3 regions of the Saccharothrix mutabilis subsp. mutabilis genome follow, and region 3 is predicted to be linked to each of the others. Evidence: riboswitches for the same ligand, from Rfam matches in the RefSeq annotation. Region 3 holds a riboswitch; each other region holds the start of a gene.
The links. A riboswitch is a leader RNA that binds a small molecule or an ion and turns the genes downstream of it on or off. The one in region 3 is predicted to bind glycine.
Positions count from the first base shown of each region.

Region 1: it holds a riboswitch for glycine, as region 3 does, so the genes downstream of both, gcvP (aminomethyl-transferring glycine dehydrogenase) here and gcvH (glycine cleavage system protein GcvH) in region 3, are expected to answer to the same signal.
Region 2: it holds a riboswitch for glycine, as region 3 does, so the genes downstream of both, gcvT (glycine cleavage system aminomethyltransferase GcvT) here and gcvH (glycine cleavage system protein GcvH) in region 3, are expected to answer to the same signal.

Region 1 covers NZ_BAAABU010000007.1:9,173-15,506, forward strand. The annotation lists gene ftsR (transcriptional regulator FtsR) at 1-400, shown strand, start outside; gene ABD126_RS17800 (bifunctional nuclease family protein) at 543-1,016, shown strand; gene ABD126_RS17805 (MerR family transcriptional regulator) at 1,567-2,133, shown strand; glycine riboswitch at 2,307-2,397, shown strand; gene gcvP (aminomethyl-transferring glycine dehydrogenase) at 2,551-5,442, shown strand; gene ABD126_RS17815 (DUF3224 domain-containing protein) at 5,487-5,888, opposite strand; gene ABD126_RS17820 (helix-turn-helix transcriptional regulator) at 5,951-6,334, shown strand, end outside.
Region 2 covers NZ_BAAABU010000005.1:161,155-167,488, forward strand. The annotation lists gene ABD126_RS14770 (class I SAM-dependent methyltransferase) at 1-401, opposite strand, end outside; gene ABD126_RS14775 (hypothetical protein) at 532-1,188, shown strand; gene glyA (serine hydroxymethyltransferase) at 1,314-2,579, opposite strand; gene gcvT (glycine cleavage system aminomethyltransferase GcvT) at 2,594-3,694, opposite strand; glycine riboswitch at 3,800-3,900, opposite strand; glycine riboswitch at 3,902-3,994, opposite strand; gene ABD126_RS14790 (hypothetical protein) at 4,025-4,264, opposite strand; gene ABD126_RS14795 (DUF3817 domain-containing protein) at 4,261-4,563, opposite strand; gene ABD126_RS14800 (hypothetical protein) at 4,585-4,986, opposite strand; gene ABD126_RS14805 (helix-turn-helix transcriptional regulator) at 5,139-5,627, opposite strand; gene ABD126_RS14810 (hypothetical protein) at 5,818-5,979, opposite strand.
Region 3 covers NZ_BAAABU010000010.1:57,506-63,839, forward strand. The annotation lists gene ABD126_RS22120 (ABC1 kinase family protein) at 1-1,171, shown strand, start outside; gene ABD126_RS22125 (glutathione peroxidase) at 1,168-1,653, shown strand; gene ABD126_RS22130 (hypothetical protein) at 1,893-2,150, shown strand; gene ABD126_RS22135 (hypothetical protein) at 2,188-2,478, shown strand; gene ABD126_RS22140 (L-serine ammonia-lyase) at 3,081-4,445, opposite strand; gene gcvH (glycine cleavage system protein GcvH) at 4,452-4,832, opposite strand; glycine riboswitch at 4,980-5,071, opposite strand; gene ald (alanine dehydrogenase) at 5,272-6,334, shown strand, end outside.

The DNA.
Region 1 (6,334 bases), on a different contig from region 3:
CCGCGCGGTCGAGGACGGCCCCGCCGCGCCGCAGCGCATGAGCCGCGACGAACTGCTGGCGCGTTCGGGCCTGGACGCGGCGTCGCTGGCCGAGCTGGAGCAGCACGGCCTGGTCCGTCCGGGTCTCTACGACCAGGACGCGCTCCAGGTGGCGACGACCGTGCGCGAACTGGCCCAGTACGGCCTGGAACCGCGGCACCTGCGCCCGTTCCGCGCGGCGGCGGACCGCGAGGTGGCGCTGGTGGAGCAGGTCGTCCTGGCGAGGCGGCGCGACCCGAGGTCGCGGGGCCGGGCCGACGAAGTCGTGCGCGAGCTGGCGGCGCTCTCCGTAACGCTGCACACACTCTTGGTGAAAATCGGCCTGCGCGACGTGCCCGGTGGCGGCGTTCCGCCCAGGTAGAGCCGTTTCCGCATCGTGATCCGCATTTTCGGAGCGGTTGCGCACAAGGCCCGCTTGGCGGGTAGCGTCGGAGGGGTACGTGGGGGATCCTCGTGGTAGCGGGGACGCCAGGATTTCAGCGCGCTGAGGGAGGCGAGACCCGATGAGCGAGATGCGCGTCGTGGGCGTGCGGGTGGAACTGCCCGCCAACCAGCCGATCCTGTTGCTGCGCGAAACCGAGGGCGAGCGCTACCTGCCGATCTGGATCGGCTCGGTGGAGGCGACCGCGATCGCGCTGGAGCAGCAGGGTGTCCGGCCCGCGCGGCCGTTGACGCACGACCTGTTGAAGGACGTCATCGGCGCTCTGGGCAGGCAGTTGGAGCAGGTGCGGATCACCGACCTGCAGGAGGGCACGTACTTCGCGGAACTCGTGTTCGACGGCGACGTGCGCGTGTCGGCGCGGCCGAGCGACTCGGTGGCCCTGGCCCTGCGCATCGGCGTGCCGATCCACGCGGAGGAGTCGGTGCTGGCCGAGGCGGGGCTGATCATCCCGGACGAGCAGGAGGACGAGGTCGAGAAGTTCCGGGAGTTCCTGGACTCGGTCTCGCCGGAGGACTTCCGCGGCGCGGACACCTGAGCAGCGGTTCTCGCGGTAGGGCCCGGGACGGCGGTCGCGTCCCGGGCCTGATCGTTTTCGGGCCTGATCGTTTCCGGGGCGGTGAGGCAGGCACGGCGGCGGCTGGGACGGCGGCGCTGGGTGGGCGGCGTGTCGGCGGTGGGTCTCAGGTGGCGGTGGAGCGGGACACGGGGGAGTCTGCGGTGGGTCTGTCAAGCACCCACGAGAGGCCGGCGTCGCGCCGCGAGCTGGAAGCCGGCCCCTCGTGGGTGTGTGCGGTGCGTTGTGGATCAGCCCCGCGTGCCACCCCCCGGTGTCACACCTCCGGATTACACAAAGTCAGCACCGGTCCGCTAAACGATCACTAAACGTCACCCGAATGGCTTACGACGCCCGTCTCTCTCAACCTCAACCTGAGGTTGAGACGCGACACGCTCAGCGCGTCGCGTTGACCTGCCCCCTAGGCGGTCTTACCGTCGAACTCAGGTGAATTGCCACGGTGTGATTCGGGCACCGGGGCGGCTTCACGTTGGTCGCCGGCCAGTCCTGGCCGGACCGAGGGGAGGCAGGCGTGGTCGAGGAAGCGCCCATCCGGGCCGGAACCGGCGAACAGGGTGAGCTGTTCCCGGACTCCTCGCTGCCGGACGAACTCGTCGGGTACCGCGGCCCGGCCGCGTGCCAGATCGCGGGCATCACCTACCGCCAGCTCGACTACTGGGCCCGCACCGGCCTGGTCAACCCGACGATAAGGAGTGCCCACGGCTCCGGTAGCCAACGGCTCTACTCGTTCAAGGACATCCTGGTCCTCAAGGTCGTGAAGCGGCTGCTCGACACCGGTGTGAGCCTGCAGAACATCCGCGTCGCGGTCGACCACCTGCGCCGCCGCGGCGTCCAGGACCTCGCCCGCATCACGCTGTTCAGCGACGGCACCACGGTCTACGAGTGCACCTCGCCCGAGGAGGTCGTGGACCTGCTGCAGGGCGGCCAGGGCGTGTTCGGCATCGCGGTCAGCGGCGCCATGCGGGAGATCAGCGGCACGATCCACGAGTTCCCCGCGGAACGCGCGGACGGGCTCGCGGTGGACGAGACGCCCAACGACGAGCTGTCCCGGCGCAGGCGGACGCGGGCCATCGGCTGACCCCGGAGCCCACGGCGCGAGCGGACACGGGCCATCGGCTGACCTCGGACTCCACGGCGCGAGCGGCACGAGCGCCTGGTACCCGCTGCTCCGCCGCGCCAAACCTGTGAGATCCGCGTCGCGTCCGTGCCGGGAGACGTTCACCTGCCGGGTACGATTCGCGCGTAGTCGCTTTATCCCGTGCGGGAGAGTCCGAGCCAGTCTCGGCGCCGAAGGAGCAAATCCTCCCCGGAACCTCTCAGGCGCAAGGACCGCACGGGTGAGACGCCTCTGGAAAGCGGGTCGGGCACGTGGACCCCGCCGACGGTGCAAGCCCGGCCACGCCGGGTGAAGCTCTCAGGCGCCCGTCCGCGGGCAGAAGACAGAGGGGGAGGGCAACGGCAGAAGTGTGTCCGTAGCCCGCGAAAGGCGCCTTACATGACGCAGGACCGCATCCCCCTCGCCGCCCTTGAGCACGGCACCCCCTTCGCCGACCGGCACGTCGGCCCGCGGCCCGCCGAGCTGGCCCGCATCCTGGACGTCATCGGCGTCGGCTCCCTGGAGGAGCTGGCCCAGCGCGCCGTGCCCGAGTCGATCCGGGAACGCGAACTGGTGCTGGACCTGCCCGCGCCCGCCACCGAGACCGAGGCGCTGGCCGAGCTGCGCGCCCTGGCCGCCCGCAACAAGCCGCTCACCCAGATGATCGGCATGGGCTACTACGGCACCCACACCCCGCCGGTGATCCGCCGCAACGTCCTGGAGAGCCCCGCCTGGTACACGGCCTACACGCCCTACCAGCCCGAGATCTCCCAGGGCCGCCTCGAAGCGCTGCTGAACTTCCAGACGATGGTCGGCGACCTGACCGGCCTGCCGCTGGCCAACGCGTCCATGCTGGACGAGTCCACCGCCGCCGCCGAGGCGATGACCCTGGTCCGCCGCGCCGGCCGCAGCAAGTCCGCCAAGTTCGTCGTGGACGCCGACACGCTGCCGCAGACGCTGGCCGTCATCGAGACCCGCGCCGAGCCGCTGGGCATCGAGATCGTCACCGCCGACCTGTCGCAGGGCCTGGAGGGGCTGGGCCTGGGCGGGGACTTCTTCGGCGTGCTGCTGTCCTACCCGGGCGCGTCCGGCGTCGTGCGCGACTACGCCGCGCTGGTGGAGGAGATCCACGCGGCCGGCGCGCAGGCCGTGTTCGCCGCGGACCTGCTGGCCCTGACGCTGCTGCGCCCGCCGGGCGAGATCGGCGCGGACGTCGTCGTCGGCACCACCCAGCGCTTCGGCGTCCCGATCGGCTTCGGCGGCCCGCACGCCGGGTACATGGCCGTCCGCCAGGGCCTGGAGCGCCAGCTGCCCGGCCGCCTGGTCGGCGTGTCCGTGGACGCCGACGGCAACCTCGCCTACCGCCTCGCGCTCCAGACCCGCGAGCAGCACATCCGCCGCGAGAAGGCCACCAGCAACATCTGCACCGCGCAGGTCCTGCTGGCCGTGATGGCGTCGATGTACGCGGTCTACCACGGCCCCGACGGCCTGCGCGCCATCGCGACCCGCACCCACCGCCTGGCCACCGTGCTCGCCGCGGGCCTGTGCGAGAACGGCGTCGAGGTCGTGCACGGCGAGTTCTTCGACACCGTCCGCGCCCGCGTCGAGGGCCGCGCCGCCGAGGTCGTCGCCACCGCCCGCGACCTGGGCGTCAACCTGTGGCAGGTGGACGCCGACACCGTCTCGATCGCGTGCGACGAGACCACCACCCGGGGTGACCTGGAGAAGGTGTGGAAGGCGTTCGGCGTGACCGTCTCCGACGTCGACGGCCTGGACCTCGACACCGCCGACGCGATCCCCGCCGACCTGCGCCGCACCAGCGACTACCTGACCCACCCGGTCTTCCACACCCACCGCTCCGAGACCGCGATGCTGCGCTACCTGCGCAAGCTGTCGGACAAGGACGTCGCGCTGGACCGCAGCATGATCCCGCTGGGCTCGTGCACGATGAAGCTCAACGCGACCGCCGAGATGGAGCCGGTGACCTGGCCGGAGTTCGCGAACCTGCACCCGTTCGCGCCGGTCGAGGACGCCGAGGGCCTGCTGTCGCTGGTCGCCGACCTGGAGCGCTGGCTGGCCGAGGTGACCGGCTACGACGCCGTGTCCATCCAGCCCAACGCGGGCAGCCAGGGCGAGTTCGCGGGCCTGCTCGCGATCCGCGCCTACCACCGCGCGCAGGGCCACGCGGAGCGCGACGTGTGCCTGATCCCGTCGTCGGCGCACGGCACCAACGCCGCGTCCGCCGTCATGGCCGGCATGCGGGTCGTGGTCGTGAAGTGCGACGACCAGGGCAACATCGACATGGACCACCTGCGCGTTGTCGTGGACGAGCACCGCGACGACCTCGCCGCCATCATGATCACCTACCCGTCGACGCACGGCGTGTACGAGGACACCGTGCGCGAGGTGTGCGCGCTGGTGCACGACGCCGGCGGCCAGGTGTACGTGGACGGCGCGAACCTCAACGCCCTGATCGGCCTGGCGCAGTACGGCAGGTTCGGCTCGGACGTGTCGCACCTGAACCTGCACAAGACGTTCTGCATCCCGCACGGCGGCGGCGGTCCCGGCGTCGGCCCGATCGGCGTGCGCTCGCACCTCGCGCCGTTCCTGCCCAACCACCCGCTCCAGCCGACCGCCGGCCCGGCGACGGGCGTCGGCCCGATCAGCGCCGCGCCGTGGGGTTCGGCGTCGATCCTGCCGATCTCGTGGGCGTACGTGCGCATGATGGGCGCGGACGGCCTGCGCCGCGCGACCCTGACCGCGGTGGCGGCGGCGAACTACGTGGCCCGTCGGCTGGACGAGCACTTCCCGGTGCTCTACACCGGCGAGGGCGGTTTCGTGGCCCACGAGTGCATCCTCGACCTGCGCCCGATCACCAAGGCGACCGGCGTGACCGTGGACGACGTGGCCAAGCGCCTGGCGGACTACGGCATCCACGCGCCGACCATGTCGTTCCCCGTCGCCGGCACGCTCATGGTGGAGCCGACGGAGAGCGAGGACCTGGCCGAGATCGACCGGTTCATCGACGCGATGATCGCGATCAAGGGCGAGATCGACCGCGTGGGCGCCGGCGAGTGGCCCGCCGACGACAACCCGCTGCGCAACGCCCCGCACACGGCGGCCAGCGTGACGACCGGCGAGTGGACCCACCCGTACAGCCGCGAGGTGGCGGTCTTCCCGGCGGGCCCGAACGCGCCGAAGATCTGGCCCCCGGTCCGCCGCATCGACGGCGCGAAGGGCGACCGCAACCTGGTCTGCTCCTGCCCGCCGCTCTCGGCGTACGACAACTGACCGACGAACGACGGCCCCGTGCCCCGGCACGGGGCCGTCGCGCTTCAGCTGACCGAGTACTCGAACGCGTAAGTGCCCGGCTCGCCCATGTGCCACGTGATCGACCCCGACCCCGTCAGCCCCGCCAACCCGCCCGACGCCGACACCACCGTGAACGTCCCCCGCGACACCCCGTCGCGGAAACCGCCGCGGTGCTCCCGCACGAACGACCCCGACCGCCCGCCCAGCACGCCGGTCACCACCTCGTACCCCACCGCTCGGCACGACTCCGCGTCCGGGTAGTCCATCAGGAACCGGAACTCGCCCGTCCCCGCCAGGTCGCCCGTGTACTCCACCGTCATCGACCCGGTCGTCTGCTTCGGGCCGCTCACCTCGTCGTAGCGCTTGCCGTCCCACGTGCGCTCGTCCCAGCTCTTCATCTCGGCGTTGCCGTTCGCGGTACCCATGACGGCAACGATCCCGCCGGAACCTGACAACTCCTGTCAGGAACGGGCGCACAATGAGATCCATGCGCGCCGGACGTCTGCTCTCCCTCCTCCTGCTCCTCCAGACCCGGGGACGGATGACGGCGCAGGAGTTGGCCGATGAGCTGGAAGTGTCCGTTCGCACCGTCTACCGGGACGTCGAAGCGCTCAGCGCCGCCGGGGTGCCCGTCTACGCCGATCGCGGGCCGGCCGGCGGCTACCGGCTCCTCGACGGCTACCGCACCCGCCTCACCGGCCTGACCGGCGAAGAGGCCGAGTCGCTGTTCTTCGCGGGCATGCCCGGTCCGGCCGCCGAACTCGGGCTGGGCACGGTGGTCGCGGCGGCTCAGCTGAAGGTGCTCGCCGCGTTGCCGCCGGAACTGCGGTCGCGGGCGGGACGCATCCGGGAGCGGTTCCACCTCGACGCC
Region 2 (6,334 bases), on a different contig from region 3:
GCCCGGGTGTGCCGGCGGCCGGACAGCCGGGCCTCCTCGCCGGGCGGCGCGGGGCGCGGTCCGACGACGCCCAGGCGCACGGCCGCCCGGAATGCGGCCACCAGGTCGGCGGGCTTCGGCTTGCCCACCGCGCCGCGCCGGGCCAACGCCCAGAACCTGGCCAGGCCCTCGGTCAGGTCGCCTTCCACGTCGAGTTCGCCCGCCACGTACGCGCGGGCCAGGCCCAGCTCGTCGGGGTTCCACAGCAGGCGGCGCAGGGCGCGGCGGTCGCGGACCACGGCGACCGGCCCGTCCTGCGGGCCGGCGGTGCTGCCGTCCCACGCGCGCAGCCCCACGGGCGGGCTCGCGCCCAGGACGCGTTCGACGACGGTGGCGAGCCGGCCTGCGGTGCTGACGGCCACGGACTCCTCCTCACGGGTCTGGTGCTCGGACGTTCGCGCCGACCCCTGTCTTGGTTCGCCGCTGAACCGCGGTCGTGACCGGGCCGTAATCGTCGGTGGAGCGACCGACGCCATCGAGGAGGAGTTGAGTGTGATCCGACGAAACCGCATCGCCATCGCCGCAGCGGGTGGCATGGCGGCCGTGCTCGCGCTGGTCATGTGGAGTTCCAACGCCGTCGGCCTGCAAGGGACCAACGTCGCGCAGACCGAGCAGGTGGGCGCCGCCGCGCAGGCCGACTACGGGGACGTCCCACCGGCACCTCCGGCCGCGGAGACCCCCGCCGCGCAGGAGCCCGCCACCGAGGCGACCGAGGAGACCCCGGCCGGTCAGGCCGCGCCCGCCCCGTCCGGGCCGGGCGTCACGCTGGTGGCCAAGAGCGTGCCGAAGATGGGCGACGTCGTGCAGGACGGCGACGGCCGCACGCTGTACCGGTTCGACAAGGACACGCCGAACCCGCCCAAGTCCAACTGCGAGGGCAAGTGCGCGGAGACCTGGCCGCCGCTGCTGGCCGGCGGCGCGCCGAAGCTGGAGGGCGTCGACCCGGCGCTGGTCGGCACCGTGAAGCGGGCCGACGGGACCGAGCAGGTGACGCTGGCCGGCTGGGCGCTCTACACGTACTCGAAGGACGAGGCGCCGGGCCAGTGGAAGGGCCAGGGCGTGGGCGGCACGTGGTTCGTCGTGCAGCCCGACGGCAAGCGCAACGTGGAGTGCCTGCCGCCCGGCGTGGCGGTGCCCTCCGGAGCTTGAGTCCACCCCTCTGGAGCTTGAGTCCATCCCTCTGGAGCTTGAGTCCACCCCCGAAGAACATGACCCCCGGCCTGGGGTTGGGCCGGGGGTCATGTGCCGCCCCGCTCAGCGGGCCGGCGGAACCCTCACAGGTTCGGGTAGAGCGGGTGCTTCGCGGCCAGCACCTCGACGCGCGAGCGCAGCTCGGACAGGTCCGCGGCCGGCTGGAGGGCGGTCGCGATGATGTCGGCCACCTCCGCGAAGTCCGCCGCGCCGAAGCCGCGGGTGGCCAGGGCGGGCGTGCCGATGCGCAGGCCCGAGGTCACCATCGGCGGGCGCGGGTCGTTGGGGACCGCGTTGCGGTTGACCGTGATGCCGACCTCGTGCAGGCGGTCCTCGGCCTGCTTGCCGTCCAGCTCCGAGGCCACCAGGTCCACCAGCACCAGGTGCACGTCCGTGCCGCCGGTCAGCACCTTCACGCCGGCCGCCGCCGCGTCGGGCTGCGACAGCCGCTCGGCGAGGATCTTCGCGCCCTCGACCGTGCGGCGCTGGCGGTCGGCGAACTCCGGCGACGCGGCGTGCTTGAACGCCACCGCCTTGCCGGCGATCACGTGCTCCAGCGGACCGCCCTGCTGGCCGGGGAACACCGCCGAGTTGATCTTCTTCGCGAGGTCCGCCTCGTTGGTCAGGATCACGCCGCCGCGCGGACCGCCGAGGGTCTTGTGCGTGGTCGTGGTGACGACGTGGGCGTGCGGCACCGGGCTCGGGTGCAGGCCCGCCGCCACGAGACCCGCGAAGTGGGCCATGTCCACCATCAGGTACGCGCCCACCGAGTCGGCGATCCGGCGGAACTCCGCGAAGTCCAGCTGGCGGGGGTAGGCCGACCAGCCGGCCACGATCAGCTTCGGCTTGTGCTCCTGCGCCAGCGCCTCGACCTCGGCCATGTCCACCCGACCGTCCACATCGGACACGTGGTAGGGCACGACGTTGTAGAGCTTGCCGGAGAAGTTGATCCGCATGCCGTGGGTCAGGTGGCCGCCGTGCGCCAGGTCCAGGCCCAGGATCGTGTCACCGGGCTGGAGCAGGGCGAACATGGCGCACGCGTTGGCCTGCGCGCCCGAGTGGGGCTGCACGTTGGCGAACCCCGCGCCGAACAGCTCCTTGACCCGCGCGATGGCCAGCCGCTCGACCACGTCGACGTTCTCGCACCCGCCGTAGTAGCGGCGACCCGGGTAGCCCTCGGCGTACTTGTTGGTCAGCACCGAGCCCTGCGCCTGGAGCACCGACACCGGCGTGAAGTTCTCCGACGCGATCATCTCCAGCGTGCCCTGCTGCCGGCGCAGCTCGGCCGCGACCGCCTCGGCGACCTCGGGGTCGAACTCCGCGAGGGAGGTGTTGAAGTGCTCGGACATGGTGGGGTTTCTCCCTACGAGTTGCGCTTGTAGAACGGCAGCGAGACGACCTCCACGGGCTCCTGCCGGCCCCGGACGTCGACGGACAGCTTGGTGCCGGGCTCGGCGTGCGCGGGCGGCACGTAGGCCATCGCCACGGAGTAGCCCAGCGTCGGCGACAGCGCGCCGCTGGTGACCTCGCCGATCGCGTTGCCCTCGGCGTCCAGCACGGCGTAGCCGTGGCGGGGGGCGCGGCGGGACTCGGTCTTCAGGCCGACCAGCTTGGCCTCGACGCCCGCCTCGGCCACCTTCGCCAGCGGCTCGCGGCCCACGAAGTCGCCCGGCTTGTCCAGCTTGACCACGCGGCCCAGGTTGGCGTGGTAGGGCGTGCGGGACGTGCTCAGCTCGTTGCCGTACAGCGGCATCCCGGCTTCCAGGCGCAGGGTGTCGCGGCAGCCCAGGCCGGCGGGCTTGAGGTCGTGCGGCCGGCCGGCGTCGAGCAGCGCCTGCCACACGTGCGGGGCGTCGGCGGGGTCGAGGAACAGCTCGAAGCCGTCCTCACCGGTGTAGCCGGTGCGGGCCAGCAGCGCGGGCTTGCCGGCCACCTCGGTCGGGTAGGAGGCGTAGTACTTGACCGTGGCCAGGTCGGTGGCGGTCAGGCCTTCGAGGATGGCGACCGCCTTCGGCCCCTGCACGGCCAGCAGCGCGTAGTCCGTGGACTTGTCCTCGACGGTCGTGTCGAAGCCCTCCGCGCGCTCCTTCAAGGCGGCGAACACGACGGCGGCGTTGGAGGCGTTCGCGACGACCAAGTACTCCTGGTCACCGGTGCGGTACACGATCAGGTCATCGAGCACGCCGCCGTCGGCCTGGCAGATCATGGTGTAGCGGGCGCGGCCGACGCCGATCGCGGACGCGTGGCCGACCAGCGCGTGGTCGAGCGCGGCGCCGGCCTGCGGGCCGGTCAGGACGATCTCGCCCATGTGCGTCAGGTCGAACAGGCCCGCCGACGTGCGCACGGCGTGGTGCTCGGCCAGCTCGCTGTCGTAGCGCAGCGGCATCCGCCAGCCCGCGAAGTCGGTGAACTGGGCGCCCAGCGCCTCGTGCTCGGCGTGCAGCGGCGTCCGGCGGGTTTCCACGGGGTCCTCCCTGATGGCGGGCACGGCAGGGGCGCCGACCGGGTGGGTCGGCCTGCCGCTACGAAGGATGACACGGTCCATCGAGACTCCTCGTCCGAGTGAGCCTCCCCCTCTGTCATGAGCCTGAGAGCTTCGCCGGGACCCCGCACGTCGGCGGGGGCGGCTTGCACCGTGGGCGAGGCGCTGGCGCCTGCTTTCCAGAGTTGCCTTCGTCGGGCGGTAGCTGTGCCTGAGAGATTCCGGGGAGGAGTTGCTCCTTCGGCGCCCCGTAGTGGGTGGGGACTCTCCCGCGCGACATCGACGGCCGTGTTCAGTTGGTACCGCCAGACGCTAGTTGTGCCTGGTCGGCCCGGTCAACACGAGCCCGGTCACCACGGGCGCGGCCGACGCGGGCGGGACCGACGCGGAAGCGGCCCGACCGGAGGCGCCGGCGGCCGACGCGGAGGTGCCGACGGCCCGACCGGACGTGGTGGCGGCTGACGCGGAGGTGCCGACGGCCGACGGGAAGGTGCCGACGGCCCGACCGGGCATGGCGGCCAGGCCGAAGGTGGCGGCGGCCGGCGTGGTCACAGGGCGCGCTCGGCCTTCACGCTTTCGACGACCTTGCGCTCGGCGTAGAACGACACGAACGGGATCGTGCCGGCGAGCAGCACCAGCGCGGTGCCCTTGAGCGACCAGCGGGCCTTGAGGGCCAGGTCGACCGTGATCACCAGGTAGATCGCGTAGAGGAAGCCGTGGACCGGGCCGACGACCTTCATCATGCCGTCCTGGTCGCCGAGGTACTTCACGCCCATCGCGGCCACGAGCAGCAGCAGGCCCACACCGACCACGTAAGCCATGAACCGGAACCGGCCCAACGCACCGCTCATCGCCCTACCGACCGCCTTCGCTCACCGCTGGTCCCGCGCGTGGAGTTCGCGGAGGTAGCGGTTGTAGGCCGCCAGCTCGTCGTCCTCGTCGTCGTGCGCGGGTGTCCTGACGGGCTCCACGGTAACGACCGGCTCCGACGGCGCGGCCACCGGCTCCCCCGCCACCTGCGACGACGTGTCCGCGCCCACAGCGGCGTCCTCCGCGCGGCGCTGGGCGGCGAGCTTGCGCATCCGCCACACCATGAACGCGGGGAACAGGCCGAACAGGGGCCACTGGAAGACGTAACCGAGGTTCTGGAAGGTGCCCCCGGCCTGGGAGAACCGCTCCCACTGCCAGTAGGCGAGACCGCAGCAGACCACCAGCGAGAGCACGCACGCGACCGCGATCGCCACACGTCGAGGGGTGATGAGGCCGCTGCGCACGGCTCAAGGGTACTTCGGGTCGGCGACCCCCGACCGGGATGGGCTCCCCGCACAGGAGCCCGCCCTCCCGATCACGCTAGTCCCGACCACGCCGCGCCCTCACCGCGCGACGCCCTTGCGCTGCGCCACGCTCGCGCGTGGCGCGCCCGACATCACGCAACGCCGTCCCGGCGCTGCCGCTGCAACCTGGCGACGCACCACGCCGCCGCGCTGCCCCGACGCAGGTGCTGGAGCACCGTCATCGGCCCGAGCCGACGTCCCAGGTCGGCGGGCGTGAGCCCGGCGGCCCGGTAGTCGAGGGCGCGCTGGTCCAACGGGCTGATGCCCGCGTCCCACCACGCCTCCGCCTCGGACAGGTCGCCCACGAGCTGCCAGTAGCTCGCTGCCGCGGCCAGCAGGACCTCGGGCACCTCTGGCGCCCGCTTCCGCATCGCCGCGACGTAGGCCGGATCCGCGGACTCGACCTTCACCAGGCCCCGCGGTCCACCGTTCGCCCGCTGCACGGGGATGCCCGGCGCGGACGGCGGGGCCTCGGCCAGCCACTCGTCCTTGATCCGGTTCACCTCGCGCAGCTCGGCGTCGTCCGAGCGCTCGGCCGCCCACTGCCGCAGCAGCTCGTCGACTCCGGAGTCCTCGACCATTCTGCCTCCTCGTCGGTCGAAGATCAGCCAATGCAGCGCACCGTATTAGCGGGTACCGACAACCGCTAGACCCCGGTTTGTCAAAAACCCTGTTACCAGCACGTTATAGCCCTCATTCCACCCAGACGGTCCAACGGGGGAGGCCGACCATCACGGATGGTGAGCAGACCACCGCGCCCCGCGGCGGGGGCTAGTTGAACAGGCTGCGGACGAACGTGATGATCGACTCGGCGCCCTGGCGCAGCCACCCGAGGGCCGTCTTCACCGCCTCGGCGGACTGGTCGGGCTGGGTGATCAGGAGGAACAGCAGCAGCGCGACAGCCGCCAGCGTGACCACCTTCTTGACGTTCACTGGTGCCTCTCCGTCCGTTCAAGGGTGCGCGGCGGCGGGCCGCGTGCCCGCCGTGTTACCCCACATGGTCCCCCATTCACCCGGACGATGAGCGCGGAACCCGCCGCGATCCCACGACCGGGCGTAGGGCAGGACACGCTGCCACGCGTGGGTCGTGACCCACATCACCCGAACGGCCGATCAAGAGGCCCTCGGCACCCGCCGATGACCAGGGTGCGGGCCACTCGCCCCCACTCCCCCAGGCACGAGCACCGAGGTTCAGCCACATCGTCGGCAATCCCGAGCACATCACCCGCTTGCGCGACGCACCCACTGTGTGTCATTAGGCCGAGGCCCGGCCGCTCCCTTTCCCGGC
Region 3 (6,334 bases):
CCTGGACATCGTGAACCGGCTCGCGGGCACGTTGCACGACCGGACGCGGTGGGGGCGCGCGATCGGCGTGCGCGACCTGGCCGCCGGGTTCTCCGCCGCCCTGCTGGAGGAACTGGACTTCCGCGTGGAGGCGCGCAACCTCCAGGCGGTGCGGGCGGCGTCCGACGGGACCGGCGTGGTGCTGCCGCGGGCGCACGAAAGCCTCTGCACGGCAAGGGTTCTCGTGATGGACCGGCTGGACGGCGTGCCGCTGCGGTCCGCCCCGCTGGAGTCGACCGACCGCGACGGCCTCGCCCGGTCGCTGCTGGACGTGCTGCTGCGCCAGGTGATGCTCGACGGCGTCTTCCACGCCGACCCGCACCCCGGCAACATCATGCTGCTGCGCGACGGCCGCCTGGGCATGCTGGACTTCGGTTCCGTGGGCCGCATCGACGCGCAACTGCGGTCCGCGCTGGGCAAGATGCTGCTCGCCATCGACCACGGCGACCCGGCCGGCCTGCGGGACTCGTTGCTGGAACTGGTGTCCCGGCCCGACGAGATCGACGAGCAGCAACTGGAACGCGCGCTCGGGCAGTTCATGGCGCGGCACCTCGGTGCCGGGATGCGGCCGGACGTGGAGATGTTCGGCGACCTGTTCAAGCTGGTCTACCGGTACGGGTTGAGCATCCCGCCGGAGATCGCCGCGGTGTTCCGGGCGCTGGCGACCGTGGAGGGCACGCTGGGCGCGCTGTCGCCCGGGTTCAACATCGTGGTGGAGTCGCGGGCGTTCGCGGACCGGCAGTTCAGCGAACGCCTGACCCCGGAGTCGTTGCGCCGCACGGTGACCGAGGAACTGCACTCGATGCTGCCGCTGCTCAAGCGGCTGCCCCGGCGGGCGGAACGCATCTCCAGCGCGCTGGAACAGGGCCGGCTGGGGCTGGGCGTGCGGCTGTTCGCCGACGACCGCGACCGCCAGTTCGTGACCTCCCTGCTGCACCAGGTGATGTTGACCGTGCTGGGCGCGACCGCGGGCCTGATGGCCGTGCTCCTGCTCGGCGCGGACGGCGGCCCGAAGGTCGGCCCGGACATCACGCTGTACCAGGTGTTCGGTTACAACCTGCTGGTCATCAGCGTCCTGTTGGGCCTGCGGGTCGTGGTGACGGTGTTCCGTCCCCGTAGGGTGGAGACATGAGCATCCACGACATCGCCGTGAACACCCTCGCCGGCGAGCCGAGCAGCCTGGGGTCGTTGCGGGGCAAGGCGTTGCTGGTGGTCAACGTGGCGTCGAAGTGCGGCCTGACGCCGCAGTACACCGGGTTGGAGCGGCTCCAACAGCGCTTCGGCGACGCCGGCTTCTCCGTGGTGGGGTTCCCGTGCAACCAGTTCGCCGGGCAGGAGCCGGGCACGGCGGAGGAGATCTCGACGTTCTGCTCCACCACCTACGGCGTGACGTTCCCGCTGTTCGAGAAGGTCGAGGTGAACGGCCCCGGCCGGCACCCGCTGTACGCGGAGCTGACCGCGCACGCCGACGCCGACGGCACGGCCGGGGACGTGCAGTGGAACTTCGAGAAGTTCCTGATCTCCCCCGAGGGCGAGGTCGTCGCCCGCTTCCGCCCGCGCACCGAGCCCGGGGACGACGACGTGGTCAAGGCGATCGAGGCCGTCCTGCCCTGAGGCCCAAAGGTCCCTGGCCTGCGGTGTTCACGAAGCGTATCGTCGTCGCCCAGCGGCGTCGGGGCCGGTCGCGTAGGGGTGACCGGTAGCCGGAAGGCTCCCCGACGCCGCGGCACGCCTTCCGGTCCCGCCGCACTCGCGGGGAGACCGGACATGAGACCACTCGCACGAGCGGCCGGGGCGGCCACCGCCCTGGCCGCGGCCCTCCTGGTACCCGTGGGCACCGCGCAGGCCAGAAGGTGACCTGGACCGACACCAACGGGGCGACGAACACCAAGTGGTCGTACTACGCGCCGGAGCTGTACGTGTTCCACGAAGCACACGTGGAGGCGGTGGAGGTCAGCGTCCACAAGATCACCGTGGACCACCAGCCGGGCTGCCACGTGGAACGCGTGGACGTGCAGAACCAGCACCTCACGGGCCCGGGAACGGTCTCGGTGCGCATCTCGAACCTGAACCAGGAGAAGACGGTCTTCGTGGACGTGCTCTGCTCGTGACCTGCTGGCGGGGCCGCCTCGTGGCACAGTGGAGGCCATGGAGCCCCTGATCTCGGAAGCCCGGCGCCGCTTCGCCCTGGGCGCGGCGCCGGGCCGGGTCTTCGCGGAACTGGCCCTCTACGCCGACCCCCGTGAGGCGGCGGTGGCGGTGTGCATGGCCCTCGGCATCGCCCGAACCGAGGCGGAACGCTCGGTGGGCGCCCCGGGGCAGAACCCGGAATTCTGGGACCTGGCCGGCTACGCCCGCCTGTCCCCCTTCGAGGCAGCCCACGAAATCGGCGGCCTACTAGAGGGAGTAGGCGTCTTCCGAACCCCCACCACCCGCTGACACCAAGCGACACCCGACACGCCGCAGGCGCGCTTTTCGAAGGGCTATTTAGCCCAAGGAAGGGCCTCGGTTCGTTCCCCGTACGGCCTGGGCGCAGCCCAACCGCGCTTGGGGGTTCTTGGCAACCACGCTTCACCGGTTGCCAAGAACCCCCAAGGGTGGTTGCCTCCGGCAGGCCGTGCGGGGAACGAACCGACGCCCTTCCCCCCCCCCCCGGGGGCCTGCCGCGCGGCGAGCGCCGCTTTTGATCTTTCGAGCGCTTCGCGCGTTTTGGCGCGCGAAGCGCTCTAAAGAAAGCGCGAAGCGCGTTCGGCTTGAGAGCGTCAGCGTGAAGTCTAAAGATTAAAAGAGCCTCGCCGGCGGGCAGGCCCCCGGGGAGAAAAGCAAAAGCGGGGGCTTTTCCGTCCTCCCCGTACGGCCTGGCGGAGCCAACCACAGATTTCCGCGGGTGCCGCTAAAATTTTTGCTCGTTCCTCACAAAAATTTCGGCTGCACCCGCGGAAATCTGTGGTAGCCCTTCGGGCAGGCCGTACGGGGAGGACGGAAAAGCCCAGAAGCAAGCGCGCTGCGCGCGCCCGAAGGGCAAGGCACGCGCAGCGCTGCTAGCACTCGATGACGTTGACCGCGAGTCCGCCCCGCGCCGTCTCCTTGTACTTGACCTTCATGTCCTTGCCGGTCTCGCGCATCGTCTTGATGACCTTGTCCAACGACACGAAGTGCGAGCCGTCTCCGCGCAGGGCCATCCGGGCCGCCGTGATGGCCTTGATCGACGCCAGCGCGTTGCGTTCGATGCACGGGATCTGCACCAGGCCGCCGATCGGGTCGCACGTCAGGCCCAGGTTGTGCTCCATCGCGATCTCGGCCGCGTTCTCCACCTGCTCCGGGGTCCCGCCGAGCACCTCGGCCAGTCCGCCCGCCGCCATGGAGCACGCCGAGCCGACCTCGCCCTGGCAGCCGACCTCGGCGCCGCTGATCGACGCGTTCTCCTTGAACAGCACGCCGACCGCACCGGCCGTCAGCAGGAACCGCACCACGCCGTCGTCGGACGCACCCGGCACGAACCGGGTGTAGTAGTGCAGCACCGCCGGCACGATGCCGGCCGCGCCGTTGGTCGGCGCGGTGACCACCCGGCCGCCGGCCGCGTTCTCCTCGTTCACCGCCAGGGCGAACAAGGTCACCCAGTCCATCACCCGCAACGGGTCGGTGGCGTAGTGCTCGGCTGCCAGGCGCTGGCGCATCTCGGCCGCGCGCCGCCGGACCTTCAAGCCGCCCGGCAGCACGCCGGTCTCGGTGCAGCCCCGTTCGACGCACTCCTGCATGACGCCCCAGATGTGGAGCAGGCCCGAGCGGACCTCCTCCTCCGTGCGCCACGACAGCTCGTTGGCCAGCATGACCTCCGAGATGGACAGGCCGGTTTCCCGCGTCCGCGCCAGCAGTTCGTCGCCGGTCTTGAACGGGTGGGCCAGTTCCGTCTCGTCGGCCTTGATGCGGTCGGTGCCGGTGGCGTGCTCGTCCACCACGAAACCGCCGCCGACGGAGTAGTACACGGCCTCGTCCAGGACCTCGTCCCCGGAGTACGCCGTGAAGCTCATCCCGTTGGGGTGCAACGGGAGCGACTTGCGCCGGTGCATCACCAGGTCGGTGTCCTCGACGAACGGGATGTCGCGCACCCCGCCCAGGAGCAGCCGGCGGGAGGCGCGGATCTCGGCCACGCGCCCCTCGGCGGCCGTCGGGTCGACCTCCTCGGGCTTGTGGCCCTCCAGTCCGAGCAGCACGGCCTTGGGGCTGCCGTGCCCGTGCCCGGTGGCGCCCAGCGAGCCGAACAGCTGGACGTGCACCCGGTCCACGGACGTCAGCCGGTGTCCCAGGCGCGCCACGAACATCGTCGCGGCGCGCATCGGGCCTACCGTGTGGGAGCTGGACGGCCCGATGCCGACGGAAAACAGGTCGAAGACGCTGATCGCCACGGCGGGTCAGTCCCCGGTCAGTTCCGCGTACTTGCCGGCGGTGAGCAGGCCCGTCGCGTCCTCGACGCGCACCTTGAACAGCCAGCCCGCGCCGTACGGGTCGTTGTTGATCAGCGACGGGTCGTCGGCGGCGGCCTGGTTGACCTCCACGACCTCGCCGCTGACCGGCGCGTACAGGTCGCTCACGGACTTGGTCGACTCCAGCTCGCCGCACACGTCGCCGGACTTCACGCGCTCGCCGACGTTCGGCAGCTGGACGAACACGATGTCGCCCAGGGACTCCGCCGCGTAGGAGGTGATGCCGACCGCCACGGGGTCCTGGGTACCCGGCGCCCAGTCGACCCACTCGTGCTCGGCGGTGTAGAGCAGGTTCTCCGGAAAAGTCATGTCAGCGCTCCTGAAGCCACGGTCGGTCGGATCCCCACTCTGTCCTGGGACCTGAGAGCTTCGCTGTGCGGCGTCGCGACGGTGGAACCGTCGATCAGGCACAGCTTGCACCGTGGGTGCGCGCGTGAGCACGCTTTCCAGAGTCGCCTCGCCCGAGCGGTTCTCGTTGCCTGAGAGTGTGCGGGGTACTTGCTCCTTCGGCGCCCCGGACGTGCCGGGGACTCTCCCGCTCGGGTTCCGGCGCCCGGGAGGGCGCCGCGGCCGATGTTCAGTTGGGCGGTCGCGAGCACGCTAGGTCGTCGGCGTGACGGGTGTCAACGCGCGTCCAGTCTTGTTCACTCAACACAAACCGACCCCTGCCGGTTAGTGCCGCTCGCACGATGACAGTGGATTCGGAGTACCGGACCTTTGGCGTAACAACGGCTGAAGGAGCCCCACCGTGCGGATCTCAGTACCCCGCGAGATCAAGAACCACGAGTACCGCGTCGCGCTGACCCCCGCCGGCGCCCACGAGCTGACCCTGCGCGGCCACGACGTGTTCGTCGAGGCGGGCGCGGGGCTCGGGTCCGCCATCACCGACGAGGAGTACCTCGCCGCCGGTGCGAAGGTCCTGGCCACCGCCGAGGACGTGTGGGCCGAGGGCGACCTGGTGCTCAAGGTCAAGGAGCCGATCGCGCGGGAGTACCCGCTGCTGCGCAAGGGCCAGACGCTGTTCACCTACCTGCACCTGGCGGCGGACCGGCCGTTGACCGAGGCGCTGATCGCGTCCGGCACGACCGCGATCGCCTACGAGACCGTGCAGACGGCGAACGGCGCGCTGCCGCTGCTGGCCCCGATGTCCGAGGTGGCGGGCCGGCTGGCGCCGCAGGTGGGCGCGTTCTCGCTGATGAAGCCGTCCGGCGGCCGGGGCGTGCTGCCCGGTGGCGTGCCCGGCGTGCACCCGGCGCGCGTGGTCGTCATCGGCGGCGGCGTGGCGGGCCTGAACGCGGCGACCATCGCGGTGGGCATGGGCGCGGACGTGGAGATCCTCGACACCAACGTGGACCGGCTGCGCCACATCGACGCCCTCTACCGCGGGCAGCTGCGCACCGTCACGTCCAACCGCTACTCGGTCGAGCAGGCCGTGCGCGAGGCCGACCTGGTCATCGGCGCGGTGCTGGTGCCGGGCGCGAAGGCCCCGAAGCTGGTGTCCAACGAGCTGGTGGCGCAGATGAAGCCCGGCTCGGTGCTGGTGGACATCGCGATCGACCAGGGCGGCTGCTTCGCCGACTCCCGCCCGACCACCCACGCCGACCCGACCTACCAGGTGCACGAGTCGGTCTTCTACTGCGTGGCGAACATGCCGGGCGCGGTGCCGCGGACCTCGACCTACGCGCTGACCAACGTGACCCTGCCCTACGCGGTGGCCCTGGCCGACAAGGGCTGGCAGGCGGCGCTGCGCGCGGACAAGTCCCTGGCCCTGGGCCTGAACGTGCACGACGGCCTGCTCACCAACGAGCCGG